DNA from 4 places in the Streptomyces sp. NPDC107546 genome. Region 4 is predicted to be linked to each of the others. Evidence: riboswitches for the same ligand, from Rfam matches in the RefSeq annotation. Region 4 holds a riboswitch; each other region holds the start of a gene.
What was found. Region 4 has a riboswitch for cobalamin ahead of ACZ7L1_RS31565 (CbtB domain-containing protein). Riboswitches for the same ligand answer to the same signal wherever they lie in the genome.
Positions count from the first base shown of each region.

Region 1: it holds a riboswitch for cobalamin, as region 4 does, so the genes downstream of both, ACZ7L1_RS04665 (cobalamin biosynthesis protein) here and ACZ7L1_RS31565 (CbtB domain-containing protein) in region 4, are expected to answer to the same signal.
Region 2: it holds a riboswitch for cobalamin, as region 4 does, so the genes downstream of both, nicT (Nickel transporter NicT) here and ACZ7L1_RS31565 (CbtB domain-containing protein) in region 4, are expected to answer to the same signal.
Region 3: it holds a riboswitch for cobalamin, as region 4 does, so the genes downstream of both, ACZ7L1_RS30380 (ribonucleoside-diphosphate reductase subunit alpha) here and ACZ7L1_RS31565 (CbtB domain-containing protein) in region 4, are expected to answer to the same signal.

Region 1 covers NZ_JBVKBA010000002.1:464,697-468,304, reverse strand. The annotation lists gene ACZ7L1_RS04685 (inorganic phosphate transporter) at 1-1,068, shown strand, start outside; gene ACZ7L1_RS04680 (hypothetical protein) at 1,082-1,297, shown strand; gene ACZ7L1_RS04675 (hypothetical protein) at 1,398-1,706, opposite strand; gene ACZ7L1_RS04670 (DUF397 domain-containing protein) at 1,607-1,870, opposite strand; cobalamin riboswitch at 1,977-2,117, shown strand; gene ACZ7L1_RS04665 (cobalamin biosynthesis protein) at 2,218-3,174, shown strand; gene ACZ7L1_RS04660 (cobyric acid synthase) at 3,171-3,608, shown strand, end outside.
Region 2 covers NZ_JBVKBA010000001.1:153,566-157,173, forward strand. The annotation lists gene ACZ7L1_RS00680 (YcnI family copper-binding membrane protein) at 1-616, shown strand, start outside; gene nicT (Nickel transporter NicT) at 638-1,741, opposite strand; cobalamin riboswitch at 1,770-1,979, opposite strand; gene ACZ7L1_RS00690 (ArsR/SmtB family transcription factor) at 2,071-2,418, shown strand; gene ACZ7L1_RS00695 (hypothetical protein) at 2,426-3,608, opposite strand, start outside.
Region 3 covers NZ_JBVKBA010000028.1:1,752-5,359, forward strand. The annotation lists gene ACZ7L1_RS30380 (ribonucleoside-diphosphate reductase subunit alpha) at 1-1,783, opposite strand, end outside; cobalamin riboswitch at 1,905-2,041, opposite strand; gene ACZ7L1_RS30385 (GNAT family N-acetyltransferase) at 2,094-2,603, opposite strand; gene mctP (monocarboxylate uptake permease MctP) at 2,684-3,608, opposite strand, start outside.
Region 4 covers NZ_JBVKBA010000031.1:15,509-19,116, reverse strand. The annotation lists gene ACZ7L1_RS31575 (alkaline phosphatase) at 1-552, shown strand, start outside; gene ACZ7L1_RS31570 (CbtA family protein) at 673-1,440, opposite strand; gene ACZ7L1_RS31565 (CbtB domain-containing protein) at 1,462-1,683, opposite strand; cobalamin riboswitch at 1,719-1,875, opposite strand; gene ACZ7L1_RS31560 (histidine phosphatase family protein) at 1,969-2,550, shown strand; gene ACZ7L1_RS31555 (hypothetical protein) at 2,580-2,915, opposite strand; gene ACZ7L1_RS31550 (ATP-dependent DNA ligase) at 3,030-3,608, opposite strand, start outside.

The DNA of each region.
Region 1 (3,608 bases), on a different contig from region 4:
ATCTTCGCCGCCCTGGTGGGCGCCATCCTGTGGAACCTGCTGACCTGGCTCCTCGGTCTGCCCTCCAGCTCCTCCCACGCTCTCTTCGGTGGTCTGATCGGTGCCGCCGTCACCTCGGCGGGCTGGTCCGCGGTGAACGGCTCGACGATCGTCACCAAGGTCCTGATCCCCGCGGTGGCCGCGCCGCTCGTGGCGGGCCTCGCCTCGATGCTCGCCACGCGCCTGTCGTACGTGATCGGCAGCCGCGCCGACGAGAAGGCGACCGCGAAGGGCTATCGCGCCGGGTCGATCGCCTCGGCCGGGCTGGTCTCCCTGGCCCACGGCACGAACGACGCGCAGAAGACGATGGGCATCATCACGCTGGCCCTGGTCACCGGCGGTGTCCTCGCCCCCGGCTCGAACCCTCCCACCTGGGTCATCGTCTCGGCCGGCCTGGCCATCGCGCTCGGCACCTACCTGGGCGGCTGGCGCATCATCCGCACCCTCGGCAAGGGCCTGACGGACCTGGCGCCGCAGCAGGGCTTCGCCGCCCAGACCAGCGCGGCGACCGCGATCCTCGCCTCCTCGCACCTCGGCTTCTCGCTCTCCACCACCCAGGTCTGCTCCGGCGCCGTCATGGGCGCGGGCCTCGGCCGCAAGGGCGGCGTGGTCCGCTGGTCCACCGCGACCCGGATGCTGACCGCGTGGGTGCTGACGCTCCCGGCGGCCGGCCTGGTCGGCGCGGGCGCCGAACTCCTCACCAAGCAGGGCACCTGGGGCACGGTCGCCACCGGCGTGCTGCTGGTCGCCGGCGCCGGTGTCATCTGGACGCTCTCGCGCCGCAAGCCGGTCACGGTGGACAACGTCAACGACGTCGAGACGGAGCCCGCGGGCGTCGTCACCGCGGCGATCGCGGCGGTCATCCCGCCCCCGGCGGGCCCCGTCGCCGCGGCCGACGCCGCCGCGGCCGACAGCGCGGCGCCCGGCACCGCCCCGGCGGACACGGACGCCACCACCGACCTGCAGGCCACGATCCCGGCTCCGGACGCCGGCCCCTCCGCTGAGCCGGCCCCCGCCGCCACGGTTTAAGGAATCACCACTCATGAAGATCGACTGGGCAGCCCTCGGCTCCGTCTTCGGCGTCAGCCTCGGAGTCACCGTGGCCCTGGTGGCCCTGTTCACCCTGGGCGTCGTGGGCCTCACCAAGAAGGACGCGGCCCGGGGCGGCACGGCCGCCCTGGCGGCCACCGGCGCCTACGCCTGTTTCGCTGCGTGCGCGGCGGCGGTCGCGTACGGGATCCATCTGATCGTCGCCTGACGGCCGGAGCACTTCGGAATCACCCCGCAGCGCTGTCGCTGCGAGTCACCCCCGCAGCGATGTCGCTGCGGGGGTTTCCCACGTTCCCGGAGTAAAGGGGTCAAGGGGTTCGCGAGTCGCGTTGCCGGACAGCCGCCGTCGCCCGGCCCAGGACACGGAGACGCTCCGTGACCGGAGTGAGGCCCCACCACAGCCCCGCGCAGGCGGCGGCCACGAGGGTGACCACCAGCCACACGAGGGCCCGCGCCGGGGTTCCGGGCACCAGCAGCGCCGCCAGGGCACCGATGCCGACCGCGAACATCCCCGTCGTCAGGGAGAAGAGTGCCAGCGGAGCCGCCGCCGCCAGCGAGAGATGCGGCGCGTGGGGACCTCCCGCGCCTGCCGAGAATTCCTTGGCCCTGTCCCCCATGTGGGTCCCTCCCGTCCTCTGGACGGTTCGCTCGGACGCCGTCCACTGCCGGGTTTCTCGAGTTCGGCCAGCAAAGCACACCCCGCCGTACGGCGAAAGACGAGCACCGGACCGGTGCGCCGTTTCGAGTCACGCGCCGGAACGCGCGCCCCTGGACCGCCCACTTCGACCGCCACTTCACAACGAAAGGCGTGATTCGGGCAACTGACGCGATTTCAGTGGTGTGGGACTCGGCACACCGCAGCGTCGCAGGTCAAGAGCAAGTTGACGGCTGTTCTGGGCGCGTGGTGGACTGCCGGAGCCAGTACGGCGGCAGGAGAGGAAGCCGGTGCGAGTCCGGCGCGGTCCCGCCACTGTCACCGGGGAAGAACTCCCCGGGAGCCAGGAACTCTCGCCGCCGGTCTCGTCGAACCAGGGCGTGGACACCCTGAGTGAGGACATATCGCCATGCGCGGCTGCCGATTGAGGTTCTGTCACCGGGTTCTGTCCGACCGCACGGTCGGCTGAGCCGATGGGTGCCGATCGCGTCTTCGCGTACGGCGCCGCCGCCGGTCTCCTCGGTGACCACCTGCTGGGCGATCCACGCCGCGGGCATCCGGTCGCCGCGTTCGGGCGGGCCGCGGCGGCCGTGGAACGGGTGTTGTGGCGGGACCACCGCGGGTGGGGCGCGCTGCACACCGCCGTCTGCGCCGGGGGCGCCGTGACAGTGGCGGCGCTCGCCGCGTCCGCCGTACGTCCCTCCCGTACCGCCGCCACGGCCCTGACCGCCGCCGCCACCTGGGCCGTGGTCGGGGGCACGTCGCTCGCCCGGGAGGCACGCGCCATCGGGCGCGCCCTGGAGGCGGGGGACGTCGATGCCGCGCGCGCCCGGCTGCCGCATCTGTGCGGGCGCGATCCGCAGGCGCTGGACGCGGACGGGATCGCCCGGGCGGTCGTCGAGTCCGTCGCCGAGAACACCTCCGACGCCGTGGTGGGCGCGCTCACCTGGGGAGCGGTCGCCGGGGTGCCCGGTCTCGTGGGTTTCCGCGCCGTCAACACGCTCGACGCCATGGTCGGGCACAAGTCGCCCCGTTACCGGCGCTACGGATGGGCCTCGGCACGCCTCGACGACATCGCGGGATGGCCGGGGGCACGACTCACGGCCGTTCTCGCGGCAGCGGCGGGGCCCGACCCGCGGGGCGCGGTGCGGGCCTGGCGTGCCGATGCCGCGAAGCACCCGAGCCCCAACGCCGGGCCCGTGGAGGCGTCGTTCGCGGGGGCCCTGGGCGTGCGGCTGGGCGGGACGCTGTCGTACGGGGGGCGCGTGGAGCACCGGCCCGTGCTCAACACGGCGGGGCGCGCCGTCCGTACGGACGACATCGAGCGGGCCGTACGGCTCTCCCGGCGCGTGGGCGGGCTCGCGCTCGGCATCACGGTCGCCGGGCGCCTGGTGGCCCGAAGGCTTCTCGCGAAGGGACGGACGTCATGAGCGGCGGACTCCTCGTCGCCGGTACCACCTCCGACGCCGGCAAGAGCGTCGTCACCGCCGGGATCTGCCGCTGGCTCGTACGGCGGGGGGTCAAGGTCGCGCCGTTCAAGGCGCAGAACATGTCTCTGAACTCCTTCGTCACCCGAGAGGGCGCAGAGATCGGACGGGCGCAGGCCATGCAGGCCCAGGCGTGCCGCGTCGAGCCGACCGCGCTGATGAACCCCGTGCTGCTCAAGCCGGGTGGCGAGCAGAGCAGCCAGGTCGTGCTGCTGGGCAAGCCGGTCGGTGAACTGAGCGCGCGCGGGTACCACGGGGGGCGGCAGCAGCGGCTCCTCGGCACCGTGCTGGACTGCCTGGCCGAGCTGCGGGGCACGTATGACGCGGTGATCTGTGAGGGGGCCGGCAGTCCGGCGGAGATCAACCTGCGGCGCACC
Region 2 (3,608 bases), on a different contig from region 4:
CCGGGTGCCCAACGAGGAGGACACCGCCGCGACCACCAAGGTGCAGGTCTTCCTGCCCACCGACCACCCGATCCTGGGGGTGCTGGTCAGCCCGCAGGACGGCTGGACGGCGCAGGTGACCACCACCAAGCTCAAGACCCCGGTCAAGACGGACGACGGCACCATCACCGACGCCGTCTCCCAGATCACCTGGACCGGCGGCCGCATCCGGCACGGCCAGTACCAGGACTTCAACGTCGCCTTCGGTCAACTTCCGCAGGACACCGACCAGTTGACGTTCAAGACGCTGCAGACCTACTCCGACGGAAACGTCGTCCGCTGGATCGAGGAGGCCCAGAAGGGGCAGGACGAGCCGGAGAACCCGGCGCCGGTGCTCCAGCTGACCGCCAAGGGCACGGCGAAGGGCGGCGGTTCCACCGCGGCACCCGCGGGTGCCGCGGAGAAGCCGAGTGCCACCACGACCAAGGCCGCGGCCACCAGTGACTCCACCGCCCGCGGGCTCGGCATCGCCGGTCTGGTCGTCGGTGTCCTGGGCCTTGCCGCCGCGGGCTTCGCGATCGCCCGCGGCCGCAGCGGCGGGTCCTCAGGCACCTCTCACACGCCCTCGTCCGAGTGACCGGATCCCGTCCCGCCGGCGTCACCTGCCGTCGGCGGGACGGGGAGCCCAGCGCTCCTCGACCTTCGCCAGCCGCCAGTACGTGAGGGCCGCCGCCCACACCGCCACGAACACCCCGACGATGACGAAGCCCACGTTGTCGAGATCCAGCCCGGCGATCCAGCCCGTCACCGCGTCCCGCAGGTCCAGCTTGTCGTGCAGCACTCCGACCAGCTCGATCGTGCCGATCAGGAAGGCCACCGCGATCGACAGCCCGGTGATGGTGAGGTTGTAGAACACCTTGCGCACCGGGTTGGAGAAGGCCCACTGGTAGGCGAAGTTCATGAACGTGCCGTCGAGGGTGTCGAAGAGGCTCATCCCGGCCGCGAACAGCAGCGGCAGGCACAGGATCGCGTACCAGGGCAGCCCGGCCGCCGCCCCGCTGCCCGCCATCACCATCAGCGTGACCTCGGTCGCGGTGTCGAAGCCCAGGCCGAACAGGAAGCCGAGCGGGAACATCTGCCCGGGGCGGCTGACGGACCTGGTGAGGCGGCCGAGGATCCGGTTCATGAACCCCCTGGAATTCAGGTGGGCTTCCAGCTCCCGCTCGTCGTACGTCCCCGCCCGCATCGCCCGGAACACCCGCAGGATGCCCATCAGCGCCACCAGGTTGAGGGCCGCGATGAGATAGAGGAACGAGCCGGAGATCGTCGTGCCCAGCACGCCGAGCACCTGGTGCGTACGGGAGTTCTCGTTCATCAGCCGCCCGGCGAGCTGGGTGCCCCCGGCGATCAGCGCGGCGAGCACCACCACCACGCTGGAGTGCCCGAGCGCGAACCAGAACCCGACCGACACCGGGCGCTTGCCGTCCGCCATCAGCTTGCGGGTGGTGTTGTCGATGGCCGCGATGTGGTCGGCGTCGAAGGCGTGCCGCATGCCCAGTGTGTACGCGGTGACGCCGAGCCCGATTCCGAACGCCTTGGAGCCCATCTCGTAGTGCTCGGGCACCACCAGCAGGAACAGTACGCCGAACGCGGCCACGTGCAGGGCGGCGATCACCGCCAGCAGCCCGGCGGTCCGCAGGGTGTCCTCGCGCCGCCAACGGAAGGAGGCGGCCTCGGGCAGGGCAGGGTCGGGCAGGGTCATACGGTCACGCTCCAGCACCTCGTGGATCACTTCGTGAGATGCCGTGGCCGGTCTCCTGGCTGACGGATCAACGCGCCCGCCCCTGCCTTCCCGGTCGACGTGCGACCAGTGGCGCCGCCCGCTGGAGGCGGGCGGCACGGGACGGGAACTCCCCGATCACAGTGGCGAGGGCCGCTCCGGCCTGAGTCCCTGGGGACTTTCACCGGTCTTCCCGAACACCACGGCCCGGCCACCTTAGGGCCGGGGCGGCGACGCCTGCAAGACTGCACAGTTGCGCAGGTATCCCCAGGTATCGAAGATCACACAGGGGCGCCTGGGAGAATGCGCGCATGCATCTCGTCCCCGCCGACCGCGCCGGCAGGCGCACCATCGACGGCCACCGGGTCTGCGAGGCCATCGAGGCCATCGGCGCCCCCGAGGCCGTACGCACCTGGGCCGACCGCTTCTCGCTGCTGGCCGACCCCGGTCGGCTCGCCCTGCTGCTGGCCCTGCACCGGGCCGGGCCGCTCGCCGTCTCCGACCTGGCGGTGGCGACGGGCATGAACGACCCGGCCGTCTCGCAGGCGCTGCGGCTGCTGCGGACGGCCGAGGTGGTGGCGGGTGAGAAGGAGGGGCGGATCGTCCGCTACCGCGTGATCGACCCCTTGGTGAACGAACTGCTCAGGCAAGTGACCTGATCAGGCATCACTTCTTATGCGAGGCCGGGACCTTCTGCGCTGCCAGGTGGATGTCCTGACTCGACAGCGTCATCGGCGACGCCGTGAAGGCCCGCAGCCGGATGCGGGTTCCCTTCTTGGGTATGGCGAAGCCCTTGCCCGGTGCCTGGATCCGGTACGTCGCCGAGGCGTGGGCGCCGACGGACGACGGGCCCTGGAGCACCTTCCAATAGCGGCTCATGCCCTGGCCGGTGGTCACCGCGAAGTGGGGCTCGACGGCGGAGTCGCCGGTGTTGTTCACCCGGACGGTGAGCGTCTTGACGGTCTGAGGGGTGGTCCGGGTCGAGCCGACGGCCTGCATCCGCAACGGCGGCTTACCGGTCGCCGCCACCGCCGCGGCCGCCAGGGCCGGCGCCACCAGGGCCCCGGCCAACACCGCGCGGGCCGTCCGCCGACCGTGCAGCAGCCGGGGCTGCCAGGCGGTGGCGAACGCGGAGGGCGGCACGGTGACCGCGGCCGCCAGCCACAGCGGCGTCATCATCAGGTAGTAGCCGTCCTGCGAACGGGTCGCCAGGAAGAACGCGCACCAGGGAAGCACGGTCGCCGCCGGACCCAACCGGCGCACGAACAGTACGAACAGAGCCAGCAGACCCGCCGCCAGCAGCATGCTGGCGTGCGAGTACCACGACAGGCGGTCGCTGCCGTCGGTGTAGTACAGGGAGATGCCGACCAGGCCCTGGCCGTGGATGATCGCGCCCTGGGTGAGCGGCAGCGCGATGCCCTCGATCCACGTGCGCGGCTCGGTCACGATGAAGTAGGCGTTGATCAGCAGCCACGTTCCGGCGGCGATGCCCACGATCCGCCCCACGGCGCGGGCCGCCTCGCGCGCCCCCAGTTCGCCGCGACGCAACGCGTAGACACCGGCGAGCAGGAACGGCGTCAGGAACCACGGCAGTTGCTGGCTGGCGCAGGCCGCGCCCAGGCAGGCCGCCCGCGCCCAGTCGGCCGGGCCGCCCGTGCCCATCCGCGTCCAGCGCACCACCACCGGGATCAGGAACGCCAGCGCGACGATCGCCGGGTAGCCGAGCCGGGCGTACATCGGGATCATGCCGAAGCCCAGGCAGACCATGGTGGCCGCCGAGCGCCACGGCGTCGGCAGCATCTTCCACATGACGATCGTGCCGAGCGCGATCGCGGTGGTGGGGACCAGG
Region 3 (3,608 bases), on a different contig from region 4:
GCAGGATCGCCCAGCGCTCCGGCCAGGCCGGCTCGACGTCGTAGTGGTCGGGGTGCAGCACGCCCCGGGCGGTACGGGTCTTCTCCCAGGCCGGGAGCGGGCCGTGGCGTTCGGCGAGGTCGGCGGAGGTCTCGAACGCGGCGAGCATGATGCGCTCGGCGATCCGCGTGGACAAGGCCTTGGCCTCGGGGGAGTCGAAGGGCAGCCGCAGCTTGAAGAAGACGTCCTGCAGGCCCATCACACCGAGGCCGACAGGACGCCACCTGGCGTTGGAGCGGGCCGCCTGCTCGGTGGGGTAGAAGTTGATGTCGACGACGCGGTCGAGGAAGGTGACGGCGGTGCGGACGGTGGCGTCCAGCCGCTCCCAGTCCATGTCGCCGTCGGCCACGAACGCGCCCAGGTTGACCGACCCGAGGTTGCAGACCGCCGTCTCCCCGTCGTCCGTGACCTCCAGGATCTCCGTGCAGAGGTTGGAGGAGTGGATCACGTGGCCCGGCTCGGCCGTCTGGTTGGCCGTGCGGTTGGCGGCGTCCTTGAACGTCATCCAGCCGTTGCCGGTCTGCGCGAGGGTGCGCATCATGCGGCCGTACAGGTCCCGGGCGGGGATCGTCTTCTTCGCCAGCCCTGCCGCCTCGGCCCTGCGGTAGGCGGCGTCGAACTCCTCGCCCCACAGGTCGACCAGCTCGGGCACGTCCGAGGGGGAGAACAGCGACCACTGCTCGTCGGCGTCGACGCGGCGCATGAACTCGTCCGGGATCCAGTGCGCCAGGTTGAGGTTGTGGGTGCGGCGGGCGTCCTCGCCGGTGTTGTCCCGCAGCTCCAGGAACTCCTCGATGTCGGAGTGCCAGGTCTCCAGGTAGACGGCGGCGGCACCCTTGCGCCGGCCGCCCTGGTTCACGGCGGCGACCGAGGCGTCGAGGGTCTTCAGGAACGGGACGATGCCGTTGGAGTGCCCGTTGGTGCCGCGGATCAGGGAGCCGCGGGAGCGGATGCGGGAGAAGGCGATGCCGATGCCGCCGGCGTGCTTGGAGAGGCGGGCGACCTGGTGGTAGCGCTCGTAGAGGGAGTCCAGCTCGTCCTTCGGGGAGTCGAGGAGGTAGCAGGACGACATCTGGGGGTGCCGGGTGCCGGAGTTGAAGAGGGTGGGGGAGGACGGGAGGTAGTCGAGGCGGCTCATGAGCCCGTAGAGCGCGGCGACGTCGTCCACCGACCGGCTGTCCGTCTGTGGATCGAGCGCAGTGTCCTCGGCGAGCCCGGAGGCGACGCGGAGCATGAAGTGCTGGGGCGTCTCGACGACCTTGCGGGTGATCGGGTGCCGCAGCAGGTAGCGGCTGTGCAGGGTACGCAGGCCGAAGTAGCCGAAGCGGTCGTCGGCCCGCTCGTCCACCAGGGCGTCGAGACGGTCGGCGTGCAGGCGCACGAACGCGGCGGTGCGGTCCGCGATGAGGCCTTCCCGGTGGCCCACGGCGATGGACTCGGTGAACGACGTGACGCCCTGGGAGGCGGCCTCGGCGCGAATGCCGATGGTCAGCAGGCGGGCGGCCAGCTTCGAGTAGGCGGGGTCCTCGGAGATGAGGCCCGCGGCCGCCTCCGTGGCCAGCTCGCGCAGCTCGGCCTCGTCGGCGCGGGCGGACCGGCCGCGCAACGCGGCCGCGGCGACCCGGCCGGGGTCGGCGTCGGGAAGGTCGGCGGTCAGCTCGGTCAGGGTCCGCAGCAGCGCGGCACCGGGACCGTCGGTTTCCAGGCCTGCGGCTGAAGCCGGATCGGCTGGCGCGATGGTCACGTGGGGCTCTCCCTCGCTCGGCACGGGGCCTGGCGGAGGGCAGGGCAGCTCACGAGCGCACGCGGCGTCGCGTCCACCGGCCCATTCCACGAGGCCCGGACGTCAGGGCACCCGGACCGGACGGCCGGGCGCGCTGTCGGCAGGTCCTCGGACTGACGCTCGTACGACGGCATGCGGGCATACGTGTACGAGTACACCGTTGCGGGACAGTTCCGGATTCGCACCGGATTCCCCTGCGGCGACAGCGAGCATGAGCATACATCTTGTGCTGGGCTGCGGTGTCACCACCAGATGTTGTGTCGCTGCTGCCTCAGAGCGTCAACTCGTAGGTGAGGAGAGTGATGTCGTCGAGATGGGGGAGGGGGTTCCAGTCCCGCTCGGGTGTGCGAACGAAGCCCAGGCGTTCATAGATGCGGTGGGCGGTGCGCATCGTGCGCTGGGTCGACAGGACGAGGCGTACGCAGCCGTCAGTGGCCCGTGCGCGGTCGACGCAGGCCCGGACGAGAGCCTCTCCAGCGCCGCGGCCGCGGGCGGCGTGCGCGACCGCGAGCATCCGTATCTCGGCCTCCTTCGGTCCCGCGATGTCGGCCATGGGACCGCCGCCGGTCGGTACGAAGGTGACGCCGCCGAGCACATGCCCGTCCGCCACGGCCACCAGCACCTCTGCCGCGGCGGCCCGCCCCGCCACGTCCTTCAGTTCGTCGAGGTAGGCGTCGCTCTCGCCGAAGTCGAGGAGGCCGTCCTGGAGGTAGGCCTGCGCCGTGATCTCGCCGAGCCTGTCGTACTCGTCGGGGGTCGCCTGCCGGATGATGAGGTCCATGGGGCCGAGTGTGCCGGACGGGTACGACAACGGGCCGCCGGATTTCTCCGTCGGCCCGCTGACCCGCGTACGACGGGGACTCAGTGCGAGGCGCCGGCCGTGGCCGGCGGCAGCTCCACCTGCACCCCCGGGTCGCCCGCGTCCGCCGTGTAGTCCTCCGGCCTGGTCTCGTCGATGCCCTCCGGAGCCTTCAGCGCCTTCAGGACGAACGTCAGCACCACCGTGACCACCACGTTCAGCACGAACGCCGTCAGGCCGATGTAGCCGATCTCCCCGATGCCGGGGATCTCCTTGGCGGAGCCGCCGAAGTGCGGCTGGGTCGGGGACGCGACACCGTACGCCGCCAGCGTGCCGTAGACCATGCCGACCGCCCAGCCCGCCAGCAGCGCCCAGCGGTGGAACCAGCGGGTGAACAGACCGCCGACCAGGGCCGGGAAGGTCTGCAGGATCCAGATGCCGCCGAGCAGCTGGAAGTTGATGGCGACCGTCTTGTCCATGGTCAGGACGAAGACCAGGGCGCCCACCTTCACCAGCAGCGAGACGATCTTGGAGACCCTGGTCTCCTCTGCTGCCGTGGCGTCCGGCTTGATGAAGTCCTTGTAGATGTTGCGGGTGAAGAGGTTCGCGGCCGCGATCGACATGATCGCCGCGGGCACCAGCGCGCCGATGCCGATCGCCGCGAAGGCCACACCGGCGAACCAGTCCGGGAACATGTTCTCGAACAGCTGCGGAATCGCCAGCTGCCCGTTCTTGACCTTCACACCCGCGGCGATCGCCATGAAGCCCAGCAGCGCCAGCAGGCCCAGCATCAGCGAGTACAGCGGCAGGATCGTGGTGTTGCGGCGGATCACCTCACGGCTGCGCGAGGACAGCGTCGCGGTGATCGAGTGCGGGTACATGAACAGCGCGAGCGCCGAGCCCAGCGCCAGCGTGGCGTACGTCCACTGAGTCGCCTCCGAGGGCGCGAGGGCCCCGCGCGGCTTGCCAGTTGCCGGGTTGACCTGC
Region 4 (3,608 bases):
CCGGCCGCGGTCGGCGGCACCGCCCCGCAACGCTGCATGACATCCAACCCGAACCGCCCGGCCACGACCCCCAGCCTCGCGGACTCCGCCACCAAGGCGATCCAGCTCCTGGAGGCCAAGCAGAAGCAGGCCCACTCCAAGCAGGGCTTCTTCCTGCAGATCGAGGGCGCCTCCATCGACAAGCAGGACCACGCCGCCGACCCCTGCGGCCAGATCGGCGAGACCGCCGCCTTCGACCGGGCGGTGAAGGTCGCCCGCGACTACGCGGCCAAGCACCCCGACACCCTCGTCGTCACCACCGCCGACCACGGCCACACAAGCCAGATCGTCCCGCTGGAGGCCACCCCGCCCGGCCAGTCCTCGACGCTGATCACCAACGAGGGCCAGCAGCTGAAGGTCAACTACTCGACCAACACCCCGGGCCAGTCCCAGGAGCACACCGGCACCCAGGTCCGCATCGCGGCCCAGGGCCCGCTGGCGTACCGCGTCCTCGGCGTCACCAACCAGACCGACCTGTTCACCACGATCCGCGAGGCCCTGCGCCTGCGCTGAGCCCAGCGAACCGATGGGCGGCCGAAGGCCCCGACCCGCGTGAGGGTCGGGGCCTTGGGCACCTTCTCAGCCTGCCTTCTTGACCCGTGGCGAACGGGCTGAGCCTGCCGAGGAGCATCGTCAGCGGGGAACCGGAGCCGCCCCCGCCCTCGCCCCCTGCACGGTCGCCTGTTCCGCGGCCTTCGGGGCCAGCACCCGCTCGGCGAGCAGCCCGAAGACGAGCCCGAAGGCAGTCCACAGGGTCAATTGGATGGCCAGGGCCGAAAGGCGGAACTGCCAGAGCAGGGTGGCCGAGAAGTCCTTCGGCACCTCGTTGACAGCCGGCAGGAACACGTACGCCAGCCCGATGGCCAGGATGAAGAACGCCCCTGCGGCCACCGTCGCGTTCCAGTTGCCCAGGCGCGGTCCCAGCCGCTTGCCGAGGATCACCGTGGCGATCGCCAGCAGCACACTGAGCAGCATCATCAGGAAGTACAGAGTGGTGCGCTTGCCGATGGTGTCGGGGTCGCCCACGGACGGCGGGTTGGCGGGGTACTTCAGGAACGGCACGACATACACGGCGATCAGTCCGGCCGCCGCGAGGAGCAGCGCGCTCGCGCGCGGCCCGAAGCGGCCGATCCGGCCGAGCGCGAAGCAGTACGCGAGGGCGGCGATACCGCCGAACGCGACGCCGTAGACGAGGACTCCGGTGGCCAGGCCACCGGTGGACTGCATCGTGCGGCTGACGACCTCCATGCCGTGCTCGTGAGAGTGCGCCTCCTCATAGGCGATGGCCGAGTCGACGCGCGGCTCACCGAGGAAGTAGGCGACGACGAGGGCGAGCAGGCCCGCGGCGAGTCCCGCGAGCATGCCACGCACCAGCAGATTTCGGACGGTTGCCGAGTTCATGGGGCGGGTTCCTCGCCGCCGTCAGTGGCAGGGGAAGCCGAGCAGGTGGCGGGCGTCGTGCACCCACTCGTGCACATCCTCGCCGGACATCACGGAGGTGGCGCCCTGCTCGGCGCCGACGAAGTAGAGCAGAACCAGCATCAGGACGCCGAAGAAGACCGCCCAGGGGACGATCGCGCCGATCGGCAGCTTGGCCGGTGCAGCGGTGGGGGTGGTGGTCGGCTGAGCGACGGACTGCGCCATGGCAGAACCTCCTGGGGAACTCGCGTCCCGTCTCGGTGGTGCACAGGACGACGGCGCGGGTCTGACTTGTCCACCACACAACGAAAGATGTGTCGTGGGGGCTTACAGTGGCGCGACCGTGCCGGAATCCCACCGGCTTCCGCGATCCGTCGTCGATATCGCCGAGAAGGTACCGCGAAGCGGAGGTGCGGCCAAGGGCGCACGGGCGCTGACGGGGGCGCGTCAGGCCGCCGTTTTCTGTGAACGCCCTGTGACAGCAGGGCTGTCGACCGCGAGAGTGAGCACGTGACGAGCCGAGTGATGTTGATCTCACCAGCTATGAACGCGTCCCTGCGCGCGGCTCGCTTCGACGACGGGTGCTCACTTGACGCGATCGGGGCGGCGCACGCCCGCTCGGCGGCAGGCGCCCTTTCTCGAGCCGGGCGAGCGCTTGCCTCCCCCACCGTCCGCTGCCGACAGACGGCCACCGCGCTCGGCCTCGACGCCGACGACGAACCCGTACTGGCCGGCCTAGACATGGGTCGATGGCGTGGCCGGACGCTCGACGAGGTGGGCGCCGCCGAGCCGGACGCGGTGGCCGTGTGGCTGTCCGACCCGGCAGCCGTCCCGCACGGCGGGGAGTCGGTGCACGAGTTGTGTGAGCGGGTCGCGGCCTGGCTGGACGAGGCCGCGCAGTTCTCCGGCCGGACAGTCGCCGTTGTCGAACCGGATGTCGTACGGGCCGTGACCGTCCGGGTGCTGTGGGCCCCGGAGCCGTCCTTTTGGCGGATTGATGTACCGCCGCTGACTGCAGCCGCGTTCAGTGGCCGCGCCGGGCGCTGGAACCTGACACTTGGCCGACCGCTCGGGCGAGCCGACGACGACTGACAGAGACCGGCGCGGCATACGCGGCCGTGTCAGCTGCCGCCCACTCCCAGCGCCGCCAGTAGCACCAGCAGCAGAGTGGCTGCGCCAAGAACACCGTGGGCGGCGACCACCGGGACCGGCAGGCGCCGTTCCGCGGGCGTCGTCTCATCCCCCGTGGCGGCGGTGGGGTAGAGGGGCAGCCAGCGGGCAAGCATGGTGAGGCCGAGGAGGGCGACGGCGACGAGGATGCAGGACGTCCACGCCAGGGCCGCCCGGTCGGCGACCAGGTAGATGATCCAGACGACCAGCCCGGCCGCCGCTATCAGCGTTCCGACCCGGTACTGCCGGTGGCCCGGGCCACCGACGCGGGCCGGGTGGGACAGCACTTGCTTGGAGTGAGGGAAAGAAACGGGCGGGATAGGCGGCACAGCCGCGGCTGGGGAACAGGGCGCGCGCTCAGCCGGTTGCGCGTCGGCACGGCCGCCGCGCCCGTGCCGCCGTCAGCGTGGCCGCGACGCCAGGCGGGGGACGTCGGCGGGAGAGAGGTCGGGGCGGGCACGGTGCAGGTGTGCGGGGTGGCGCCACCGGCCGGAGGCGTCGCGGGCGACGTCGACGCCGACTTCCACCACCAACTCCGGTTCCATCAGCGTGACGTCCAGCGTCTCCCGACTGCCCCACCCGGCGGAGAACGACCAGCCCGTCCACGGATGACCGCGCCGCGCCGGGGCGAGTAGCCCGGCGACCGTGCTGCTCGCCGTCCGGGCGAGAGTGGTGGTGCGGCCGACGTACTGAAGGCGGCCGCGGTCGTCGAACCTGCCGAGCAGCAGAGTGCGCGGAGAGGCGAGTGTGCCGGTGACTGCGCTGACGATCGCTTCGGTGGTCTCGCGCACCTTGTACTTCCGCCAACCGCGCACCGCGGGCTCGTACACGCTGTCCAACCGCTTGAACAGCACGCCCTCCATCCCGACCGACGCCCACGTCAGCCACTCACGCACGGTGTCCGGGTCGGTGGTCGACGGGCACAGCACCCACGGGGCCGACAGCCGGCGCGCGGCGAACACGGACTCCAGCGCGGCCCT